Regions from separate parts of the Sporosarcina sp. FSL W7-1283 genome, predicted to be linked through region 2. Evidence: predicted binding sites of a transcription regulator. Region 2 holds the regulator's gene; the other holds the start of a gene.

Region 1 (3,425 bases), 500 kb from region 2:
CGATGAAAATATGCCTGAATGACGGTTCCAATGTTCGTATACCCTTCTTCTGATAATTCATTAACCAGACGGAAGGTAGGTTCAAGCCGCGGATAATTCTCCATATCCAAATTCACGAAGATGTCGTCGCGGCTTGCCTTTTCTGCTATCTCTTTTATTTGCTCTCTACAAAACTCATAATCGATGTCGAGGCCGAGCTGAGATGGTTTCAAGGAGATATGTGCATCCGCTTGCTGCTCGTGGATCGCCTTCACTACTGCTAAGATCTGTTCTTTCGCCCTGATAGCCTCGCTTTTGTCGTAAACAAATTCACCTAAATTATCAATGGTACACGCAATCCCTGCTTGATTCAGTTCTTTTACGCTGTCCATCATTTCTGTAATATTTGTTCCAGCCACTACCTGCTGTGCTCCAAGCTGTAAGCCATAGTTCCGAGCGGCGCGGTTCAACAATTGATTTTCGGATAAACCGATAAAGAGATCTCTTAGCATACATTCCACCTCATTTGTATAGTCTGTATATTCAAATTATAGCATTAATACTTCATATATTCCTACATATCTTCCACATGAAACTTTGTTAAACTCCGATAAATGGCAGCATTCTATCTGCAGGACTTCCTGGCTTGATGAGGTCTTCCAGGTCGAGTAGCGGAATCGGGAAATATGGGAAACCGGCTACGTAAGGTGAGATTTCATAGAGCTGGAAATAGACGACGAGGGAAGTATCTGCGATGTAGAAATCTTGGTCGGGTCGGATCTGTTTAAACGGCTCCAATACAGGCGTTTTCCATTTTTCAATATGTCGGCGGACATATTCAGAAATCCGCTGCACATATGGGCTGCCTGGCTTAAAGAGATCGGGCAAGCTATAGCTTCTGCCTGTACGTGTGTCGAACGTCAGTGACTTACAGACTGTCATCCCATGCGCCCCGCCAGTGAAGGAATAGACAATAAGATTTAAACTGAGGATCCCTCGTTGGTTGTTTTTTATTTCAAAATCAGCTACTAATTCGACCAAACTGGGTTCGTAATAATTTTGTTCCACAAGCAGTTTATTCATCTCCGTGAAAATCACTTGATTGAGCTGCTGCTGAATTTTCGGGTCCTCCAGCTGAATGATGACAGGATAATAAATATTCACTTTGGGTTTCGTATGCGACACATGATACGCTTGTATAACAGCAGGCAATTTCATGGATTCATCCTCTCCAAGGCATTTGTCTACCATATGCAAGGAACACACGGAAAGTTTCTCGCTTTTTCCCCTGCCATATGGTAGGATGGACACTTAATCATATGAGGATGTGAAGTAAAATTGATTACGATTCAATTACCAGAACCAGCTGTGACAATCATTCGCAGAAAGCAGGAACTGACGCCGGATACGACGCCAATCAAGCCGATCTTCGGTTTTATTGATTTCCATGAAATTCCCCGGGATAAAGGCGGTCTGTTGTTGTTTTACAACCAAAGTGACGAGCTATTATTCGTAGGGAAAGCAAGAAAGTTGCGCCCGCGTCTAAAAAAGCATTTTGAAGACCAAGTATCTCCATTGCGCAATCACCGTGAAGAAGTAGCGAAAATAGCTGCTATTCTTGTGGATGATCCAATGGAGCGCGAGATTTATGAAACGTATGTGATCAATACGGAACGCGCAAAGTACAATACAGAAAAAGCATTTTACAGAGACTAAACTGTCTGCATTCGCAGACAGTTTTTATTTTCGTTTATGCGCCATCTGTACCTTTTGCCAGTTGTACGTCGATAATGTCGGCAACAGGGATTCTTTCCGTACCGAAAGGATCGCCAAGCAGAATTGCGGAATTAGCAGAATCAAGCGCTTCGATCTCTCCCTGATGATAACGCACTTCACCGTCATGCCATGTCTTGATCAACAGTTCACACTTGCTTCGCCAGCCATGTTCCAGCGTCAGCTGCATCGATTGCAGCTCCCAGTCCGTCAGCTCTGATCGTTCCGTGTACTGATCTTCCTGCTGCCAGTCGCGTAGACGTTCTAAATGTTCAGGAAGCATCAGAGAAGTCCATTTGATATTTCCTCGGTCACGATTTCGCTCCATATAATGCTCCTTCCAAAACCGTATATATGTTCGTGATTATACAGAACATATATTCTGAATGCAATGTAAAAAAAGACCATCACAATTGATGATCTCTTTTTGTTCAATTTCATGATTCGGTGACGCAATGTCCTTATCAACAATTGCGCCCTTTAATTGCACAAAAAAGTTAACGCAAGAGTTATTTTCTATTTTTTAACTCTAAAAGTGTGGGAGTTATATTTAATAAAATCGCTATACTCGTTAAAATCCAAAACGCTTTTTCCATCGTAGGCACTACGTCTGATAAAGCAGCCCAATCTTCCGCCTTTACCCAATTGGAGACCATACTATAATCTGCAACAAGGGTTAGAGCAGTAAAAGATAACCCCATCGCCATTGCTAATTTATAATCTTTGCCTGTTCCATACATATATATATTTATAAAAGTTGCAGTTATTGCTAGGAGTCCGAATATTAGCCACAAAATTACACATCCTCCATTCATACTGAAAGTTCTTATTAATTAAGACGAAACGAGATAGTGAGCAGTTTCATAATTTCAGCATAATGACCCAATCCTGGTATATTGCTATGCCACAAACTCGTCTTGATACTTGAGGACCCAGTTTCATTTAATTTTTCATTAAATAGATAACGCTATCATTTCTTTCAACTTGATTGGATCAGTTCTTTTACTTATATAGTCAGACAAGCAATAGAACCATCGACGTGTTCCCCAAATCGGACTCAAATCAAAGATGTTTACCTTATTTTAAAACTCTTATCAGTTAAATGTAGTTAACTCTTCTAAAACTGAATTTAAAAATTTCTTCTCAAATTTAATATAGTATGACTCATTCATCATGGAACCTATCATTCCATCGGTTAAAGATACTAATTGTATCGGGGGAAGTTCCAATGGATTCTCCAATAATTGTTCAATTGGAAAATCACCTTCTATTTCAGTTGCAAATTGTTCTAATTGCGTTTGTGGTAACACGTTTATTGTTTGATTTATAACCGCATTAATGAGGTTTAATTGGTCTTTTTCACCCAATTCATTTCCCACTGTAGCATCCATCAGTAATGCCAAAACCTCTTCTCCATTCAAACGATGCGTTCCCTTTTTGAATTCAAATGCTACTTTGGATATTGCTCGGACTCGAATATCTTCTTGCAAGTCGTAATCTATACCATTCACTGAATCAATCATCTTTGAAAAAGCTTCTACATCCATCACAGCATAATAATCAATTGGTAAATCAAATAAATTAGAAATGGTTGTTCGTACATCTTCAATCCCTCCCGAACCATTTACATAAGCGTGCGACAATTTATCATATGGAGTAGTTTTTTCATTATC
Region 2 (3,425 bases):
CTTTACACCCTCCAAAATTTCTTCATTTACTAAAATGTAAACAACCTGAAGGAAAAGTGCAAACGATTAGTGTTCCTGCTCTTGAAACTCTTTATATCTTCTATGGACAGTTGCTTTGCTAACCGAATGGCCAAGTCCGTTCAATACTCTCGAAATCTCATCGAATGTCATTCCTTTGTTGCGCAACGCGACAATTTCTTCAATAGGCAATTCGAGTCGTTCTCTTCCTGGGCCCCGGTCGATATTATGCAAGTTACGGGAAGGGTCGTAACCTCTTAGAACCGCTCTTTTCATTCCTCTTCGTATTTTGGCATTATGGAGTTTCCGTTGGTATTCTTCTACAATCGCTAAAATCTCCAGCAGCATCGTATCCATTTCATTTAACTCCAGTGCTCCATTTGTATGGTTTGAAATAACAGCTGTGTTCGATTTAGCAATGACATGCAGGATGGCCACCCTCGCATTGCCTCTTCCTAATCTTGTCTCATCTTGAATAAAGACAGCATCGATTGGTTCTGCTTGTATACGATCCAATAAATTCAACAGACCTTCACGGTCCATATCATAACCGCTCTGGCGATCAGTGAATATACCTACACATTCATAAAACATTTCTGCCGCCAATATTTCCAGCTCTTCCTGCTGTCTGACAATAGATTGTTCTTGACTCTCCTTTTCGGTACTGACCCGACAATAAATTACACACTTTTTTTTATTCATCCGCTTCCTCCCCCATCTCAGCCACACGATGTTCAGCTTGTGGGTTCATTTTAACAGGAAGGCGTAATAATTCACCCGAATTAATTTGATCAGTCTGCAATTCATTTAATGATTTAACTTGTTCAATCCAATGGTGCGCAGGTGTTCCATCTGAATAGTTGGTTGCCAGCCCCCATAATGTGTCCCCGTCATTGATGACAATTTCTAGATAATTATCTTCTTCAGACAGTTTGTCCAATTGATAAGCTGCAACACTAAGAAAAACGATTAATAGTACGATAAAGTAATAATTTTCTTTAAGAAATTTCATGATAAATCCCCCTAGTAGTCTACTTTTTAGAATGCATGTTCGGAATGCTTGTTCTCTATTATAAGAGAACGTACGATTGGCTGTCAAGCAGAATTCGAACCTTTGTTTGATTACTAATCGAACACATGTTATACTATATTCAAAATACTTGAGCTGTATCTCTATTTATTAGTAAACAATTTGAAGAGGTGAATAGATTGAAGAAAATATCTAAAAGACAAGAAGAAATATTAGCTTTTATTAAAGATGAAGTACGGCTAAAAGGATATCCGCCATCCGTGCGTGAAATCGGGGAAGCAGTAGGACTGGCATCTAGCTCCACTGTACATGGTCACTTATCTCGATTGGAAAACAAGGGGTTTATTCGCCGGGACCCTACTAAGCCGCGTGCAATAGAAGTCTTAGACCCGGAAGGACTAGACGAATTAAAGAGCGGCGTCATGCATGTTCCTTTGATCGGTAAAGTTACAGCAGGGACTCCGATTACAACTGTAGAAAATATTGAAGAATATTTTCCATTACCAGATACGTTCGGTTCTTCAGATGATGAGATCTTCATGTTGGAAATCGTCGGTGACAGTATGATCGAGGCAGGTATTTTGAATGGCGACCGTGTCATCGTCAGACAAACACATACAGCTTCCAATGGAGAAATCGTGGTGGCGATGACAGAGGAAGATGAAGCTACTGTAAAACGTTTTTTTAAAGAGAAAGATTACTTCCGCTTACAGCCTGAAAATTCTTCCATGGATCCTATTATCGTGAATCATGTGTCCATACTTGGTAAAGTCGTCGGTGTTTACCGAATGATCCATTAAAAAAAGTGTATCAAGAACCCCTATAGGTTCTTGATACACTTTTTTCTTTAGATTAATTTTCGCTCTAATAATTGTTCCATGGAAGTGAGTACAGCTGTTTTTACATGCTCATACGTTAAACCGCCTTGAATGTAAGCGGTGTAAGGAGGTCGAATCGGACCGTCAGCTGTCAGCTCAATACTGGAGCCTTGTATAAATGTGCCTGCAGCCATGATGACATCATCCGAATAGCCGGGCATATAAGATGGTTCAGGAGCATAGTGCGCGTTGATCGGTGAGTTATCCTGGATCATCTGACAAAACTTGATCATTTGTTCTGCTGATGAGAAGTTGACAGATTGAATGAGATCAGTTCTCCGTTCACTATAATGCGGTGTAGTATCCATTCCAAACTGCTCGAAAAATGCAGCTGTAAACAAAGCTCCTTTAACGGCCTGGCTGACTACGTGCGGCGCTAAAAAGAAACCTTGATACATTTCCAACAGCGTATCCAATGAAGCCCCTGCTTCTGCCCCTAGTCCCGGTGATGTCATGCGATATGCACATTTTTCAACGAGTTCTTTCCTGCCTGCAATATAGCCGCCCGTTCTAGCTAGTCCGCCGCCTGGATTTTTTATTAGTGAACCCGCCATCAGATCCGCCCCTACTTCAGTCGGTTCCTGTTTCTCGACGAATTCACCGTAGCAGTTGTCTACAAATATCACGACGTCTTCTTTTATTTTGCGGATTTCCTTGATGATTTCTTCTATTTCATGTATACGGAAGGATGGATTGCTCGAATAGCCTTTTGAGCGCTGAATCGCAACCACTTTGGTTTTTGATGAAATTGCTTGTTTAGCCTTGACATAGTCAACAGCACCGCCTTCCAGCAAGTCAATATGCTGATAGGAAATTTGATAATCTTCCAGTGATCCAGTATCTTTTCCGTTTCCTGACACGATGGAATCCAACGTGTCATAAGGCTTACCCGTAATATAAATTAACTCATCGCCCGGACGCAGAATCCCGAATAAACTGATCGTGATCGCATGGGTCCCAGAGATGATTTGATTCCTGACCAGACAGTCTTCAGCGCCGAAGACATCTGAGTATACCTGTTCCAGTACGTCACGGCCGCTATCGTCATACCCATAGCCCGTTGATCCAGATAAATGAAAATCACTGACACGGTTTTGCTTGAAAGCCTGAAGAACCTTTCGTTGATTGTAGAACGCAATGTCTTCTACTTCCTTTACATACGGTGCAATCAACTGCTCTGCTTCTTGAGATTTCATGAGTAATTCATCATTAATTGGTGCTATTTGCATTTGTAGTACCTCTTTTCAATTTGTTCATCATCTAGTTTAACAGAAGGACTGCAGTTGACCTACTAAAGACCACAAAAAAACAGGCAAGCGCCTGTTTATTGTTCATCTTTTAAAATTACGGGTTTCGCAGGAGCAAATGTTGAAATTGCATGTTTGTAAATGAGCTGCTGCTTGCCTTCCGATTCAAGTAAGACCGTATAATTATCATAGGATTTAATAAGGCCTTTCAGTTGAAAACCGTTTAACAAAAAAATTGTAACGAATGTGTTG

What was found. Region 2 encodes LexA, which represses DNA repair genes until DNA is damaged. Its sites were predicted from a motif close to CGAACATATGTTCG; they were not measured.
Region 1: the regulator LexA is predicted to act here: its motif matches at 2,100-2,113, upstream of MKY93_RS09335 (YolD-like family protein).

Annotation. Positions count from the first base shown of each region.
Region 1 covers NZ_JBBOOL010000001.1:1,895,221-1,898,645, forward strand. The annotation lists gene MKY93_RS09320 (proline dehydrogenase family protein) at 1-491, opposite strand, end outside; gene MKY93_RS09325 (DUF3298 and DUF4163 domain-containing protein) at 580-1,230, opposite strand; gene MKY93_RS09330 (nucleotide excision repair endonuclease) at 1,318-1,695, shown strand; gene MKY93_RS09335 (YolD-like family protein) at 1,730-2,080, opposite strand; gene MKY93_RS09340 (hypothetical protein) at 2,262-2,546, opposite strand; gene MKY93_RS09345 (LCP family protein) at 2,847-3,425, opposite strand, start outside.
Region 2 covers NZ_JBBOOL010000001.1:1,393,139-1,396,563, reverse strand. The annotation lists gene MKY93_RS06565 (YneB family resolvase-like protein) at 67-720, opposite strand; gene yneA (cell division suppressor protein YneA) at 713-1,030, opposite strand; gene lexA (transcriptional repressor LexA) at 1,228-1,848, shown strand; gene MKY93_RS06550 (methionine gamma-lyase family protein) at 1,896-3,155, opposite strand; gene hfq (RNA chaperone Hfq) at 3,251-3,425, opposite strand, start outside.